One region of the Marinobacter sp. tcs-11 genome, then DNA from elsewhere that is predicted to be linked to it. Evidence: predicted binding sites of a transcription regulator. Region 1 holds the regulator's gene; each other region holds the start of a gene.
What was found. Region 1 encodes sigma-54, which starts transcription at its own class of promoters, with help from an activator protein. Its sites were predicted from a motif close to ANTGGCATNNANNTTGCTNT; they were not measured.
Positions count from the first base shown of each region.

Region 1 (5,861 bases):
AGCCCCGGTGGACAGGGCGCTGTGCGCGAGGCCTGCGATCTCCTGCTCTGGGCGCAAGGGCACCTGGACAACACTCTTGCCCCCTATCTGGACGAGCCAGCATGATCACCGAGCGGCTTTTCGGCGATCGTGGCAAACGGCGGATTACAGCTCTGGCCCTTGCCGCCACCGTAACAGCAACCGTTTTTCTGCTGTGGCAAAGTGACGAACCTGTCAGTTCGCGGAATGCCGCCAGCGAGCTACGGGGGCCCGCAGAGCCCGACGGCTTTGTGATCGGCGGACAATACCGCGCCTGGGATGAGCAAGGGAACCTCCAGATTGATCTCAAAAGCCCCAGAATTGAGCAGTTTGAAGCAACCGGCACGGCTCATCTGGATACGCCGAGAGCCCGGCTTTTCAGTGAGGGCAGCCCCGACCCTTGGCTCGTCGAGTCCAATGAAGGTAGCCTTCAGCAGAACAATGAAAAGCTGGAACTTACGGGGAACGTCCGATTGACCCGACAGGCCGAAGGCCGCGAAGCCGTTCTGGAGACCGAGGCACTGACCCTGGACAACAGCAACGGCACCGTCTACACCGACCAGCCGGTGACCATCACCGAGCCTTTTGGCGTCACCCGCTCCACCGGTATGAAAGCCTGGATCAACGAACGCATTCTCGAACTCAACTCCCGGGTAGAGGGACAATATGAAACCGTCAGGTAAACGATCTTTCTGCCGGCCAGCGATTCTGGCCATGGCATTGCTGGCCGGCCCGGCATCGGCATTCAACCTGGATTCCGATATCCCCATAAAGGTCAGTGCAGATTCGGCCCGTCTGGATGAAAGCGCCGGAACGGCCGTTTACACCGGCGCTGTCGAACTGATTCAGGGCGAAACCCGGCTGGACGCGGATCGGGTGGTACTTTACCGCAACCAACAGGGTGTCAGCCGGATTGAAGCCGCCGGCAACCCCGCCCATTACCGGCAACCCGGCCAGGAAGGCGAAGGCACGACCGATGCCAAGGCCCTGAACATCACCTGGTCTGGCGATGAAAACCTGGTTATTTTTGAACGCCAGGCCGTTATTGAACAAGACGGCAACGTATTCCGGGGCGACGTCATCCACTACGACACCGTTCGCCGCGTTGTTACTGCGGAAGGCGGCACGCCATCCGACGGCGGCTCCGGCCGGGTGGAAATGGTGATTCAGCCTCGTAATTCAGCTCAATCCAGTGACGGGAAAGGTTCGGATGGCAGTTCTCAGGGCCAGTAATCTGGCAAAAAGCTACAAGCAGAAAAAAGTGGTGCTGGACGTTTCTCTGGAAATTCGCTCCGGCGAGATTGTCGGCCTGCTCGGCCCCAACGGCGCCGGCAAGACCACCTGCTTCTACATGATCGTGGGCCTGGTGCCTGCGGATCACGGCCGGATCACCATCGACACCCAGGACATCACCCCGCTGCCAATGCATGGGCGCGCCCGCAAGGGCATCGGTTACCTGCCCCAGGAGGCCTCCGTGTTTCGCAAACTGACCGTGCGGGACAACATCATGGCCATCCTCGAAACCCGCAAAGGCATGAGTCGGGCGGAACGGGAAGCCAAGCTGGAAGAGTTGCTGGAAGAGTTTCATATTACTCACATCCGAGACAGCGTGGGTATGGCGCTATCCGGAGGCGAACGCCGCAGGGTTGAAATCGCCCGGGCGCTGGCCATGGAGCCTGCGTTTATCCTGCTGGACGAACCCTTCGCGGGCGTAGACCCTATCTCCGTCAGTGACATCAAGCACATTATCCGGCACCTGCGGGATAAAGGTATTGGCGTGTTGATTACCGACCATAACGTTCGGGAAACCCTCGACATCTGCGAGAATGCCTACATCGTTTCCGGCGGCCACATCATCGCCTCCGGCAATGCCGAAGCCATTCTGGCAAACCAGCAGGTGAAAGAAGTGTATCTGGGTGATGAGTTCCGGCTCTGACCTGATAAAACAGGGTTTATCCGAGGTCTGATTGTTTTGATGATCTGTAGCAAGTAAACTCGGCAAAAAACTTGCTTATACTGTTCACAGACAATGGCAAGTAACCAGCGTACAACATTTTTTTCGGCCTGTGCGCCGGCAAAGCAACAACCGGGATGCCCATGAGTTATGGATCTTGAGCCATGGTTATGAAAGCCTCATTACAGCTTAAGCTGGGCCAGAGTCTGACCATGACGCCCCAGCTGCAGCAGGCCATACGCCTGCTACAGCTTTCTACCCTCGATCTCCAGCAGGAAATCCAGCAGGCGCTGGAATCCAACCCCATGCTGGAAACCTCAGAGGACGATGAGCACGCGGAAGGCGACGAGCACGAAGAGCACGAGCACAGTGACGCTTCCAGCTCTGAGGCCAACCAGGACGACAGCCACCAGGACGCGAGCCCGGACTGGGACGAAACCGAGAACGGCCCTGACTGGTCGTCCGAGAACGATATTCCGGACAACATTCCCGATGATCTGCCAGTGGATACCGCCTGGGACGACATCTACCAGTCTGCCCCGGCTCCGGCCAGCAAAGGCGAAGACGAGCACGAATCGGATTTCGAAACCCGGAACTCGCCTACCGAAACCCTGCAGGATCACCTCGAGTGGCAGCTGAACCTGACGCCTCTGAGCGAGCGGGATCAGGCCATTGCCCACGCACTGCTGGATGCTGTGGATGAACGCGGCTACCTGACGTCTGACATTGAGGACATTCACGCAGGCCTGCTGGACGAAACCGAAGAAGACCCGTTGGAACTGGACGAAGTGGAAGCGGTACTCCACCGCCTGCAACACTTCGACCCGCCCGGCGTGTTCGCTCGGGATCTCCAGGAATGCCTGCTGATTCAGCTCAACCAGCTGCCACCGGATACCCCCTGGCTGCGCCAGGCGAGACTGGTGGTTACCCAGTTCCTGCATCTGCTTGGCAACCGGGACTACGCACAGCTGTTGCGCCGCAGCCGGCTCAAGGAAGACCAGCTGAAACAGGTACTGGCCCTGATCACCAGCCTGAACCCGCGCCCTGGCGATGTCGTGGACCGGGCCGAACCGGATTACGTTATCCCGGACGTCATCGTACGCAAACACGAAGGCCGATGGCGGGTTGAACTCAACCCGGAAATCGCTCCGCGTATCCGGGTGAATGCCAGCTACGCGTCACTGATCCGCCGGGCTGACAGCAGTGCCGATAACACCTACCTGCGCGACCAGCTGCAAGAAGCGAAATGGTTTATCAAGAGCCTGCAAAGCCGGAATGAAACCCTGCTGAAAGTGGCCACCCGCATCGTTGAACACCAGCAAGGGTTCCTGGATCAGGGCGAAGAAGCCATGAAGCCTCTGATCCTGTCTGACATTGCCCAGGCGGTGGAAATGCACGAGTCCACGATTTCCCGGGTTACCACCCAGAAGTACATGCACACGCCCCGCGGTATTTTCGAGCTGAAGTACTTTTTCTCCAGCCACGTCAGCACCGCCGAGGGCGGCGAATGCTCGTCTACAGCCATCCGGGCGATGATCAAGAAGCTGATTGCCGAGGAAACCCCGAAAAAGCCATTGAGCGATAGCAAAATTGCAGCCATGCTAGGGGAACAGGGAATCAACGTGGCGCGGCGTACCGTCGCCAAATACCGGGAGGCCATGCATATTCCTCCCTCGAACGAACGAAAACGCCTGGTTTAAACTTTCGCCGGTGCAAGATGCACTGGCATGCAAGCCGGCAAGCACGCCGGCAGTATGACAACAGGAGACGCCTATGCAACTCAACATTTCAGGCCATCACGTAGAACTGACTCCCGCTCTGAAGGATTACGTCAACACCAAGTTCGAGAAGCTGGAGCGTCACTTCGACCATATCAGTAACTGCCAGGTCACCCTGGAGGTCGAGAAGGTGCGCCAGATGGCGGAAGCCACGCTGCACGTGATTGGTGGTGAGATTCACGCAAAGGCAGAAAATGAGGACATGTACGCCGCAATCGACGCTCTGGTCGACAAGCTGGACCGTCAGATCCTCAAGCACAAGGAAAAGAACGTAGACCGGATGCACGGTAACGGCGGTCGCTGAAGCGCGAACCTTACCGGGTGTTTCATGAAACGAGCTGCGGCGGGGCTAACCGGCCGCAGCCTTTTTTTTACGGACATGCAGTCGATCCATGAGCGAGCCATCCCTGACCATCGACAATATTCTTGCCCCTGAACTGACCCTGTGTAAGGTGCCGGCCTCAAGCAAGAAACGTGTGCTGGAGTTCATCGCTGAACGGATTCACTTTCAGGATGAAATCCTCAGCGACACCCAGATCTTCAACAATCTGGTCTCCCGCGAACGGCTGGGTAGCACCGGTATCGGCGAGGGTATTGCCATCCCCCACTGCCGACTGGAAGGCCTGGACCGGGTCATCGGCGTGCTGATGACTCTGGAGGAGCCGGTAGACTTTGATGCTATCGATAACCAGCCGGTAGATCTGGTGTTTGCACTGATCGTCCCCAAAGAAGCCACCAGTGAACACCTGGAGTTACTGAGCCAGCTGGCGGAGCGCTTCAATGACAGCACCTTCTGCGCCCGGCTGCGCCAGTGTGAAGATGCCGCGAACCTTTACCAGCGTATGGCGGAGAGTAATCACTGAGATCAGCCTGATATCTGGACAGGCTGCCAGGCAGATTGAAGGAGAAACAGTCCCATGAAGCTGATTATCGTCAGTGGCCGATCCGGTTCCGGCAAGAGTACGGCTCTGCATGTGCTGGAAGACCTGGGATTCTACTGCATCGACAACCTGCCCATTGGCTTGCTGTTCCCGCTGACCCGAGAGGCGGCCACCCAGGAAGCGCCCGGCCGGCTGAAAAAAATGGCCGTGAGTATTGATGCCCGTAACCTGTCCGCCGAGCTGGCCAATTTTGAAACCATCTACCAGCAACTGAAGCAGACCGGTGTCGAGGTTGAAATCATATTCCTGGATGCCGACGAACAGTCACTGCTGCAGCGCTTTCACGCAACCCGCCGCAAGCATCCGCTGAGCGATGACAAGACGTCTCTGCGGGAGGCAATCACCAACGAAAAGCAATTACTGGAACCCCTGTCAAAGCTGGCCGATCTTTACGTCAACACGACCGGGCTCTCCATGTATGAGCTACGCGACATGATCAAGCAGCGCGTGGCCGGCCGCAAGGATCAGGAACTGGCACTGCTGTTCCAGTCCTTTGGCTTCAAACATGGCGTGCCGGTGGATTCAGACTACGTCTTCGACGTCCGCTGCCTGCCCAATCCATACTGGGACACCAGCCTGCGCAAGCACACCGGCGTTGATCAGCCGGTCATCGAATTTCTTGAACGGGAACCGCTGACACGTCAGATGGTGGATGACGTCACGGGCTTCCTGAATACCTGGCTGCCCTCGTTTGCCGACAGCAATCGTAGCTACATGACCATTTCCATCGGTTGCACCGGTGGCCAGCACCGCTCCGTTTATGTGTGTGAGCAGCTCGGACGCTATTTCCGCGACAATTACCGCAATGTGCAGGTGCGCCACACCGAACTGCCACACCTTCAAGCCCGGGGAGAAATCTGAGCGCCTATGATTTGCCGCCCCATCACCATCATCAACAAACTCGGCCTGCATGCGCGGGCCACGGCGAAGCTTGTGGCCACCGCATCAGACTTTGACAGCAAGGTGCGAATCCGCGGCAAAGGCCGGGACGTAGACGCCAAGAACATCATGCAGGTGATGATGCTGGCCGCCAGCCAGGGCACCGAAGTGGAACTGGTTGCCGATGGCCCGGACGAACAGGATGCCATCGACGCGCTGGCTGCCCTGATCAACGATTATTTTGGTGAAGGGGAATAACCTCCGGTTTCGTCATTCACCTACAATCCTTTC
Region 1 covers NZ_LLYU01000005.1:114,316-120,176, forward strand. The annotation lists gene ARC85_RS07790 (KdsC family phosphatase) at 1-105, shown strand, start outside; gene lptC (LPS export ABC transporter periplasmic protein LptC) at 102-701, shown strand; gene lptA (lipopolysaccharide transport periplasmic protein LptA) at 685-1,251, shown strand; gene lptB (LPS export ABC transporter ATP-binding protein) at 1,229-1,954, shown strand; gene ARC85_RS07810 (RNA polymerase factor sigma-54) at 2,143-3,672, shown strand; gene hpf (ribosome hibernation promoting factor) at 3,746-4,054, shown strand; gene ptsN (PTS IIA-like nitrogen regulatory protein PtsN) at 4,143-4,613, shown strand; gene rapZ (RNase adapter RapZ) at 4,668-5,552, shown strand; gene ARC85_RS07830 (HPr family phosphocarrier protein) at 5,559-5,828, shown strand.

Region 2 (5,861 bases), on a different contig from region 1:
AGGAAATCCGGATGGATAATATTCGCGTGATGGGCGGCCAGACTCCACCCATGGGCAATGTCAGCATTCGCGATATCCGCTTTCACCCGGATTCCCAGATGACCATCTATACGCGTTGAAAACCTTGCCCTGAAACGAAAAATGCCCGGAAGATCTCCGGGCATTTCGTTGTCTGTGAGCGATGGGCGTATCAGGCGCTGGCCAGAATGTTGGTGCTTGAGACGTTGGTCTGCTGGCCTTTGGCACCATAGAGCTTCTGCTGGGCGGAAGCACCTCGGAAGATGTCGGTAAGGCGTGACAGGCGCTTTTGCAGGTGTCCAAGAATTCGGCCGTTGTTCTGATTCACGGCCTGGCATTCGCGCAAACGGGTGTCGGCTTCTTTCCAGAGTTGGTACAGCTCATCCATACCAGCGGCGCGAATGAAGCGTGATGGCTCTCCGGCATTGGGCTTGTAGCCCATATTCACCAGCAGGTGAATCTTCTTTTTGGCGCGTTCGCGTATGCCCTCAAGAATCTGGTTTTTCCGGCTGGTCATTTCCTGGAGGGGTTGGATATCCGCAGAGGAGAGCACGGATTTTTCCTGGTGGAGTACTTCCGCCAGCGACTCAAGCTGGCGGATATCTTCCTGAAGAATCGCTTTCAACTGTTCATGTGCAGTCATGCTTTACTCACCCGAAAATGCTTTTATCCATCTCAAGCATTTTCTGGGCCAGTTTCTGGGCATCTACCTTGTAGGTGCCGTTCTCAAGAGCAGAACGAATCTGTTCGATGCGATCATCGTCCATTTCGGGGTAGTCCCCCAGCTTCTGCTCAAGTTGCTTCAGGTTTTTCGCCTGATTGCTCAGGTTCACGTTTTCGCCACGGGCAGCGGGGCTCTGGGCCTTGGCTTGCTCGCCTGAGGGCGCCTGTGACGTTTGATTGCCTGAGGCTTTGTCGGCCGTGGTGCGCGTGGTGTTGACCTGGCCGGGGCCAATTCCATTTAAGTCAACTGACATATCAATACCTGCTTGCCTGGGGCCACAAGAAAGTGGCGTATTCGGGTTTATATCTGCTTAACGGCAAATCCGCGCCATACTTTAGTTACAAAACGGAAAACATTTGCCGCTCTTGCTGTTTGCCGCCTTACATCGGAATTTCGACCCGCCCGGGGCCAACGGCACGAGCTTTGACTGTCCGGGACGAGCGGAGATTTTCCACCAGTACCTGTTCTCCAACGCCCGCGCTCGCCAGTGCCTTACCGCGAGATGATACCGAGAATGAGCTTGAGCGCGCGGTGATAATAACATGGTCACCCCGCTCAATCGCGTTGGGAGCTTCAAGGAGATCCGGGGTCATTACCGTGCCGGCGTTCACCGGGCGGCGCATCATCATGCCTGAAACGGACTCTTTGCGGGTGAGTACGCCGCGACGACTGGCATTGATCTGCACCGAATTTAGGGTGACCAGGTCCGGCGTCAGGCGTTCGCCACGTGCCAGAGGACGGGCTGCTATCAGGGCAGGGCCGTGAACCTCGACGCTGGTGGTAACGTACATTCTCCAGGGGCGCTCACCACTGCAGGAAACCAGGACCGACGGGCTGGTGGTCTGTAGCGGATCGCCCGCAAACTCGGCATTCAGCCCCTTGTTGCAGGCAGCAAGGGCGATGCGGCTGTCGATAGCGCCAACTTCGTAGCGGCTCGTGTAGCCCTCGGCAGCAAGGGTTCTGGACCACTCTGCCAGGAACGTCTGGGCAGCGTCACGGATGGCTTCAGCACTGGTTCTCTCCGAAGACAGAGTGATTGGGCTCAGTGATAGACACAATGCAGCCAAAAAGATGATTCGCATACGCACCGGTTTGTCCTATGCTGTCTGTATCTGTGGATTTTGTCGAAACACGTTAAGGATTCGGGTTGTCGGGCCGTTAACCCTTAACAGGTTTGCAGGCGTCAAAGATTTGTCTTGGACAGGCCTGAAAACACCTTGCAAAGGTCAAAGCAATATTGATGCCGGTATAGGCACGCCAGGAGTAAAGCATCATGGCAGGGGTATTAGACAGCGTTAACCAGCGCACCCAGCTAGTCGGTCAGAACCGGCTTGAGCTATTGCTGTTCCGTTTACGGGGGCGGCAGTTGTACGGCATCAACGTATTCAAGATTAAGGAAGTTCTTCAGTGCCCGAAACTGTCGTCGATTCCCAATAGCCGGAGCGTCGTCAGAGGCGTCTCCCACATTCGTGGTGAGACCATTCCCATTATTGATTTGAGTATGTCGATCGGTCTGCCGGGTATTCCGCAAGAGCAGTTGTCTACCAGTTTCGTGATCATCACCGAGTACAACCGTAAAACCCAGGGCTTTCTGGTAACGGGCGTAGACCGGATTATGAATATGAACTGGGAAGATATCTTGCCTCCGCCGAAGGGCGCAGGGAAGGATGTCTACCTGACAGCGGTTACGAAGATTGACGATAAACTTGTAGAAATCATAGATGTAGAAAAGATTCTTGCAGAAGTTTCTCCGCTCAGGGAAGATGTGACGGAAGAGCTGGTGAGCCGAAGTGCGGAACGCGTTCCGGGTCATTTGCCCGTGCTGGTTGTGGATGATTCTTCCGTGGCTCGCAGGCAGATCGAGCGTTGCCTGACCGCCATCGGAATGGAAGTGGTTACCAAAAATGATGGCAAGCAAGCGCTACAGTATCTCAGAGAGCTTACTCAGGACGGGTCGAAAGCGAACGACCACCTGTCTCTGATTATCTCTGATGTTGAGATGCCGGAAATGGACGGCTACACCCTCGTTACCAGAATCAAAGAAGATGCGGCTCTGAAAGAAATGTATGTAATGCTGCACACCTCGCTGAGCGGTGTCTTCAACCGGGCGATGGTGCAGAAAGTGGGCGCAGACGATTTCATGGCGAAATTCAGCCCGGATGAGCTGGCCGAGCGAGTAATGGAAATTATTGATCAGCACTGATGCTCGGCTGATGGTTTCACCCACGAAGAGATCCAATGAAAGCGGACATAACGCCCCAGGAATACGAAGCCTTTAAAAAGTTCCTGCAGGATGCGTGCGGCATCCTGCTGGGTGATAACAAACAGTATCTTGTAAAGAGCAGGCTTCGGCGCATTCTCGAAGAAAACAGCCTGAATTCCCTTGGAGAGCTTCTGGAACGATTAAAGAGGCCTGGAAGGGCAGGCTTGCGCGAGGTGGTCATCGACGCGATGACGACCAACGAGACACTTTGGTTCAGGGACAACCATCCGTTCCGGATTCTGCAGGAAAAGCTCTTGCCAGAGTTTGCCGAGCGCAATTCACTCCAGCCGTTAAGAATCTGGTCTTCCGCCTGTTCTACTGGCCAGGAGCCATACTCCGTAGCCATGGTAATTGACGAATTCCGCCGCACCCGGCCGGGTAAGCTGCGGGATGTAAAAATCACGGCAACGGACATTTCCAAAAGCGTGCTGGAGGTTGCCCGGAGAGGCGAGTATGAAATGGTCGCCATCGGCCGCGGGCTGTCGCCGGAGCGTCAAAAGCACTTTTTTACCCCCTCGGCCAACGGTGGTTGGCAGATTCGACCGCAAATCAAGTCCATGGTGGAATTCAAGGAATTGAACCTGCTGGATCGATACATGCTTGGCAAGTTCGACATCATCATGTGCCGGAATGTGCTGATCTATTTCTCAGCGGAACTGAAAAAGGACATTCTTACCCGGCTGCATGGTGCTCTGAACCCCGGAGGCTATCTAATTCTTGGTGCTTCTGAGTCTTTGAACGGGCTTCCCAATCTCTACGAAATGGTCCAGTGTCACCCTGGCATCATCTATCGCAAAAAATAGCCGGGAACTTTTCAATGCGGAGTAGGGGACCGATGTGGAGAATCTGAACCTCCGACATCTCTATTATTTCTGGGTTATTAGCCGCGAAGGCTCTATTGCCCGAGCCAGCGAGGTACTCGACCTGGCACCCCAGACCCTCAGTGGTCAGCTTGCGACCTTTGAAGGCGCGGTGGGCGGCCGGTTATTCAGCCGCGAGCGCCGGCAACTGGTACTCACAGAGCTCGGCCATATGGTTCGCAGTTATGCCGATGAGATCTTCGAGCTGACCGGTCAGTTGTCTGAAACCCTGAGGGCGGGGCCTGAACACAGGCCGCTTTCCTTGTCTGCGGGCATATCGGCGTCTATCCACAAACTGATCGCCTATTACCTCCTTCACCCGGCGATGAAGCTGAACCGGCCCGTGCAACTGGAATGCCGGACCGGCCGGACGGAAGATCTTCTTCTCAGCCTCAAGCGGAAGGAGCTGGACGTGGTACTGACCGATAGAATGCCCCAGGCAGAATCTCCTGAACGTTTCGCGGTTCATCCGCTATCCCGGTCTACCATCAGTCTGTTTGCTGCACCCGAACTGGCGGAGCAGCTCAAAACCGGCTTTCCTCACTCGCTCAATCACCAGCCGTTACTGGCGAACGCTACCGATGCGCCGTATTTCGAGAAACTGATGCACTGGTTCAATCTCAATAATGTCCGAATGAACCTGGTTGCCCGAGTCGATGACAGCGCCCTTATCAAGGTGTTTGGTCGGGAGGGACTTGGTGTATTCGCGGCCCCTACGATGATTCAGGATGAGGTGTGCCGGCAGTATCAGGTGGCTTTGATTGCTTCGCTCGATGAAGTGACAGACCAGCTGTTTGCAGTCACCCGAAGCCGCAAGCTGGCCCATGAGGGAGTGCGGGCAATCTGTGAGGCTCGTCAGGGGGTCTTTGAACGCTAGGCTTCAAGCTGTTAGATCTGCGAAAAATACGATGTTTTTTGCTTAAGAAAACTTATTTTATCGAAGCTTGCGCTGCTCCATTATGGAATTGTATTCCGCAGTATCCAGAGGAGCGCAGCTATGAAAACGATTCACAAGTTCAGACTCGAACCTGGTAAAGAGCCTACCACCCTGACCTTGAGAGAGGGTTATGAAGTGGTGCGCTGCGAGTATCTGGTGCCGCATAAAGCGGTCTTCCTTTGGGTACAGCAGCCATTGAATGTAACCACGCCCACTGTGGAACGGCAGTTCCGGGTGGCAATGTCGGGTGAGCCGGTTCCGGATCGGTTCCAATACATCGATACCGCTCTTGATCCGTTTGGTCCTGAGGCCTACCACGTCTTCGCGGTGCCAGCAGGTGAGTTGCATCTCACGGGGAATGGCCATGAGCGGGCCAGTGATGAATTGCTGGGTGGCGCCGGGTGGCAAGGGCGTTACGCGTCCTGACTATCATCTCTAGCTAGCAGCGTTGCACGCTCTCTTGGGCCCCGATTGGGGCCCTTTTTACGTTTCAGGAGAATGATTGACCGGTAAGTGACCGGTTTTTACCCAGATGACCGTTTCATGCTCTACGAACGGATGGTGTTGGCTCAGATGCGGGCTGCGAATCCAGCTCCCGGCGGGATAACGGCCGTGTTCATCACAGAATTCGCCGGACAGCACAAAAATCTCTTCTCCACCAAAGTGACGATGTGGCTGAAAGGTCTCGTTGGGTGGCCACTTCACCAGGGCAACGTGCTCATGCTCGAATTCGTGCAACGGCATAACCTGTAAACCGCCAATGCCGGGCAGCCAGTGGCCGGCATTGGTATCGATTCGAACCGTCGCGGTATCTCTCGGGTCGAACTGATGGAGTTTGACCAGCAGGGTGCAGCCCTCTTCGCTGAACGGTGCATGACTGCTGCCCGGAGGATTCCGGATGTAGGTGCCGGCCGGATAGTGGCCGGTCTCGTCGGAAAAAACGCCTTCAAGCACCAGAATCTCTTCACCCAGAGGGTGTTCGTGGGTAGAAAAGGAAGAGCCGGGCTTATAGCGTACAACGCTGGTAGCGTGGCCCCGCTCGGCTTCCTCTCGGGCCAG
Region 2 covers NZ_LLYU01000024.1:46,816-52,676, forward strand. The annotation lists gene ARC85_RS17560 (cyclic di-GMP-binding domain-containing protein, MshE-related) at 1-119, shown strand, start outside; gene ARC85_RS17565 (flagella synthesis protein FlgN) at 191-661, opposite strand; gene flgM (flagellar biosynthesis anti-sigma factor FlgM) at 669-995, opposite strand; gene flgA (flagellar basal body P-ring formation chaperone FlgA) at 1,123-1,830, opposite strand; gene ARC85_RS17580 (chemotaxis protein CheV) at 2,016-2,945, shown strand; gene ARC85_RS17585 (CheR family methyltransferase) at 2,981-3,808, shown strand; gene ARC85_RS17590 (LysR family transcriptional regulator) at 3,843-4,742, shown strand; gene ARC85_RS17595 (DUF7352 domain-containing protein) at 4,863-5,228, shown strand; gene ARC85_RS17600 (cupin domain-containing protein) at 5,286-5,861, opposite strand, start outside.
Region 2: a site for sigma-54 is predicted at 1,971-1,990, ahead of flgA (flagellar basal body P-ring formation chaperone FlgA). Genes of this name have one in related genera too.

Region 3 (5,861 bases), on a different contig from region 1:
AACCCTGCACCCTCATATTCTGGTTATTGACAACATAGCCTTCTTTATCAATCCCGAACTGGCCAGCCCGGGAATAACGGATTTCACCGCCATTATTCAGAATAAAGAAGCCATCACCACTGATAGCCATATCCAGGCCGTTATCGGTGAAGCTGATATTGCCCTGACCGAATGACTGCTTTACGTCCTGCACCCGCACGCCGTCGCCAATCGGATTGGTACCGGCACTCAGGAAACCACTGGCGTACAAATCACCGAACTGTACCTTGCTGCTTTTGAAGCCGACGGTACTGGCGTTGGCGATGTTGTTACCGGTGACATCCAGATCCACCGAAGCGGCGCGCAGACCGCTCAAACCTGTGTTAAATGCCATGACTTATACCTCCTGGTCTGACACCGGATCAGTTGATTTGTTTAACTTCAGACAGCGGAATGGAACCCATTCCGGCCAGATTCAGAGTAATGGACCCACCCTGCCCCAGCGACACACTGTCGACATTGGCGCTCACCATGGTCGCCAGTTGCTCCGATCCAGAGGGATAGGAGCCCTGCGCCACAATCGAGTAGGGTCCGGGCGGCAAAGGATTGCCGTTGCCGTCCTGCCCATCCCACTGGAACGACACCACACCAGCCTGGCTGCTACCCATATCAATCTGGCGAACTAACTCACCGCTTTGATTCATGACCGACAGTCGCAGCCCACCCGTGGAAGCCGGCACCTGAATGGTGCCAGTTATCTCGCCTTCGCTACCCAGAATGCCCACACTGGAGGGTGCCAGCACGGTTTTGCCCACCATCGCTGAGGCCTGCAAGGCCTGGCTGGAGCGGAACTGACCAACCACATCATCGACACTGCCAGACAGATTCTGCATTTCTTCCAGAGAACTGAACTGGGCCAGCTGGGCGATAAAATCGCCGTTGTCCTGCGGCTCCAGCGGGTTCTGATTCTTGAGTTGCGCCAGCATCAGCTCCATAAACGCGTCTTTACCCAGCTCGTTGCCACCAGGGGTCTTGCCCTCCTGGTTCAGCTGGTACTGGCTCAGCACGTCTGAGGCGGCTGCGGAATTCACTGCACTCATGGCTTAATCCTCACTTGTTACTGCTGACCCAGTGTCAGAATTCGCTGCATCATGGATTTGGCGGTGTTCATGACATCCACATTCATCTGAAAACTGCGGGACGACGACATCATGTCCGCCATTTCCTCAACCACGTTCACGTTGGGGTAATACACGTACCCTTCCTCGTTCGCGGCGGGGTGATTCGGCTCATAGCGCATCTGCAGTTCTGCATCGCTCTCGACAATCCCCTCAACGCGAACACCTGCCCCGGGCCCCTCTTCGGAACCCATACCAAATCCCTGCTGATCAGGGTTCAGCATGGCCTGCTGAATAGCGGCAAACACCGGTTTGCGGGCACGGTACGTTGTATCCGTGCTCGAACTGGCGGTTTCTGCGTTGGCAATGTTAGAGGCGGTGGTGTTGAGCCGCAGTGACTGTGCGGTCATGCCGGAACCGGCGATGTCGAAAATGTTACCCAGTGACATGACAATCTCCTTCAATCTCGTACGGACTGCGGCTTATTCGCCCTTCAGCGCCTTGGTCAGGCCGGAAAACCGACTACTCAGGAACTGGAAGCTGGCCTGGTAATCCATGGCGTTGCGCATGAAACGGGTCTGCTCGGCCTGCGCATCCACGGTATTGCCATCAATTGATGGCTGGTGCGGGGTACGGTACAGCAGCTCGCCGTCAGCGCCAGGGCTGGAGGTGTCCATATGGCCACTGTGGGTCGTGGTCATACCAAAGCCCGCCATGGAATCCTGCGCCTTCTGCATCATCGCCTGGAAATCCACATCGCGGGCCTTGTAGCCCGGGGTGTCGGCATTTGCCAGGTTGTTCGCCAGCACTTCGGCCCGCTTGACCCGCGCCTGCAGCGCGTGCTCATGAATACCAAGCGCTTTGTCGAATGTAATAGCCATTACTGCCTCCAGATCTTTGCACCGACCAGGCTGAACCTGTGAACTTGCCGGTTTTGCGTTCTGAAGTGATTAAAGCAAGCAGAGTGCCAGAATTGAAAAAGCCCGCTGTAATGCGGGCTTCGAAGAGGGCTGTCTAATAAATGAGCGGCAAATTCCGGTTAAACGCAACGAGGGCGGCAACGGGTTTCCCCAGGCGGACTTGCCGCTGATCGAGGCTCAGACTTGCCAGGGGGAAGTGCGCCCTGGCGCGGCCCACCTTGAGACATACTCTTTGGTATCGGGCCGGGGCACCGATGGTTTCTCACTGGCAACGGTACCGGTATAGAGGAAACCGACAATGGACTCGCCCGGCAGCAGCCCAAGACCGTCATGCAGCGACGGATGATAAGCCACAGGCCCGGTTCGCCACATGGCGCCGTAGCCGGCATCATTCAGCGCCAGGGAGATAAAACTCATACCGGCCGCTGCCGACATTACCTGCTCCACCTCCGGCACCTTCGGATGATGACGGGGCGACGCAATACCGACAATAATCATGGGTGCACGACCAGGAGCATTCCGGGCTTTCTCACGCTCTTTGTCAGAAGCCTCCGGCGGGCAGCATTCAGCAAACAGGTCGCCCAGAGCTGCCAGGCCTTCCCCCTCTACCACGAGATAACGCCAGGGCCTCAACAACGCATGATCCGGGGCCCGGGCCGCGCACCGGAAGGCCTGATCAACCACTGACACCGGTGGTGCCGGTGCCTGCAAACGGGGCTCCGAAGCACGATCCAGAATAAAACGGGTTATCGAACTCATACAGTCTCGCTGTTGATTGGTTGCATGATTTTCGGTTGGGCCGGAAGCGGCCCCGATGAATTGTGAGTTCTACGTAATGCTGTTAATCTTTAGTCGTAGTTCAAACCAACAATTATAAAGAATCGGCAGCATACAATGAGCGACATACTTATCGGAAGGATCCGGTTCTGAAAATGATGAGCGCACCCGCTGAATTACGCAGCGTAACCGGCAATACCGGCAAGCTGGGGCAAGGCGACATCTACGACCACACGGTGGCGATTCCACCGATGCCCGATTACAACGGTCGGATACTGGCCTACACCGCCACTGCCGCCATTATTGTCACGGGTGTCCTTCAGGATGTGTTTCCCCAATTGCTTCTCTGGATGGTGGCTGGCGCTCTGATCTGGCCACATCTCGCGCACGTGCTTACACGGCGAACCTTCCTGCGACGTTCAGCCCGGATTCGGCAAAAAATGCTGTTCCTCGACTGCATAATCGGAGGCAGCTTTATTGGCTTGATCGGATTGATCGCCATTCCATCGGTATCGGTTGTCCTGATGCTGATGTTCAGCTGTCTGATCGTGGGCGGCGTCAGGCAATGGTTGTTCGGCACAGCGCTCATGTCTGCCGCCATGGCCGCCACAGTGGCGGCAACCGGCACCGCCGCCGATCTGGAAGCCCCGCTGCTCACCAGCATCGTCGCCATTTTGGCCACAGGCACGTACATCTGCGTTACCGCCTATTACTCACACCAGCAGGCCCGGGCCCTGCTGCTGGCAAAGACCCAGATTCAGAACCAGCGGGAACAGTCCATCGCCCTGTCCCACAAGCTCTCGAAATACCTGTCGCCTCAGGTCTGGCAGTCCATCTTTACCGGGGAACGGGATGTTCGGCTTGAAACCCAGCGCAAGAAACTGGCAGTGTTTTTCTCAGACATAAAAGGCTTTACTGAACTGTCGGAGGAGATGGAGCCGGAAGCCCTTACCGAGCTTCTGAATCACTACTTCAACGAAATGTCAGAGGTCGCCCTGAAATACGGCGGCACCATCGACAAGTTTGTCGGCGATTCCATCATGGTGTTCTTTGGCGATCCGACCAGTCGCGGCCAGAAAGAAGATGCGTTCTCGTGTGTGTCCATGGCCATCGAGATGCGCAAACACATGAAGATCATGCGCCAGAAATGGCGCAGCCAGGGCATCAAGACGCCCCTGGAAATCCGCATGGGCATCAGTACCGGCTACACCACGGTTGGTAACTTCGGCGCCGAAAACCGGATGGATTACACCATTATCGGCAAGGAAGTGAACCTCGCCAGCCGACTGGAGTCCCTGGCGGAACCAGGCGAGATTCTGGTGTCGTATGAGACCTTCTCGCTGATCAAAGACCGCATTATGTGCCGGGACAAGGGCGAGATTACCGTAAAAGGCTTTGGCAAGCCGGTGCCCATCTACGAGGTGGTGGATTTCCGGCGCGACATGGGGCCTCACCGTAGCTTCCTGGAACACGAACACAGCGGCTTTGCCATGTACCTGGATTCCGATAAGGTCACCGAACGGGAGCGCAAAGCCATACTCAGCGCCCTCGAAGACGCAGCCGACCGACTGCGTCAGGAAGACGATACCGAATAGCCGAGCCTGCTACTGCCTAACCAGCCGCGGCCCCGGACCATCTTCAGCACATGTGCTGCGCCAGGGGTTGATATCCAGGCCACCACGCCGGGTGTAACGGGCGCACACCATCAAGGATTCCGGCTGACACCTCGCCATCAAGTCAGTAAAGATGGTTTCAACACAATGTTCGTGAAAATCCTGTTTCTGACGGAAGCTCACGATATAGCGCAGCAACCCTGCCCGATCAATCTTCCTCCCGGAATAGCGAATCAGTACCGTGGCCCAGTCGGGTTGGCCGGTCACTGGACAGTTGCTTTTCAGAAGATGTGAACACAAGCCTTCACTGACCACCGGCTCGCTGGTTGTCAGCGACTCAGGCGCATAGTCGTAGGCCACCTGCTCTAGCGTTTCATCATCGATCAACTCGTATCCTTCGGGCCGGCCGATTGCAGGCGCTGAGTCATCCACACTCAGAAGCGTCACATCCACCGCCGCACCACAGGCACTCGAAAGATCCTGGGTAATGGTCTCGGCCACTTGATCCGGAGACGAGAACACCGCCTGATTCAGAGAGTTCAGATACAACTTCAGGGATTTGCTCTCAATAATGGCAGGCGATGCCGCAGGAAACCGGATTTCTCCCCAGGCCACGGCCGGTACACCGCCGGGCTTCAGCCAGGAGATTTCCCACGCCTGCCACATGTCCTCGCCAAACCAGGGCCAGCGACCATCGTCCAGGCCGATTCGCCGGCGGTTTTCTTCCCGGGCCACCGGGAACAGCAGAGACGGATCATACTGATCAGGGTATTCACTGGACTTGCCCAGTGGCGCGTTATCAAGAGCCATATCAGTTCCGGAATAGAATCAGTGTCGAATGCCCTTGCCACGGGCAAGCATGCGCAAGGCTACCGCCGCCAGCAAGACGATGAAAACCAGAATCATACCAAGAGACACGAACGGATTAACGTCCGAAACACCCAGTATGCCGAAGCGAAAACCGTTAACCATATACAGGATCGGATTCGCCATGGACACGCCCTGCCAGAACGACGGCAGCATGTCGATGCTGTAGAACACACCCCCAAGGTACGTTAGCGGAGTAAGCACAAAGGTCGGGACAATGGAAATGTCATCAAACTTGGTCGCCAGCATGGCGTTGATGAAGCCACCCAGAGAGAACAATGCCGATGTGAGAATCACCGTGATAACCACCATCAGCAGGTTATGGATACTTAACTGAGTGAATGCCAGCGACAGCAAGGTGACGATCAGGCCGATACTCAGACCCCGGGCCATACCACCAGCCACATAGCCCGCCAGGATGGTCCAGTTCGGCACCGGCGACACGAGCAATTCCTCAATACTGCGCTGGAACTTCATAGAGAAAAACGACGACACCACATTGGAGTAGGAATTGGTGATCACCGCCATCATGATCAGGCCCGGCACAATGAACTGCATATAGTCGTAGCCGCCCATTTCACCGATGC
Region 3 covers NZ_LLYU01000010.1:38,411-44,271, forward strand. The annotation lists gene ARC85_RS12370 (flagellar hook protein FlgE) at 1-373, opposite strand, end outside; gene ARC85_RS12375 (flagellar hook assembly protein FlgD) at 402-1,079, opposite strand; gene flgC (flagellar basal body rod protein FlgC) at 1,097-1,546, opposite strand; gene flgB (flagellar basal body rod protein FlgB) at 1,580-1,978, opposite strand; gene ARC85_RS12390 (nitroreductase family protein) at 2,195-2,776, opposite strand; gene ARC85_RS12395 (adenylate/guanylate cyclase domain-containing protein) at 2,950-4,389, shown strand; gene queF (NADPH-dependent 7-cyano-7-deazaguanine reductase QueF) at 4,399-5,217, opposite strand; gene ARC85_RS12405 (ABC transporter permease) at 5,236-5,861, opposite strand, start outside.
Region 3: a site for sigma-54 is predicted at 2,050-2,069, ahead of flgB (flagellar basal body rod protein FlgB). Genes of this name have one in related genera too.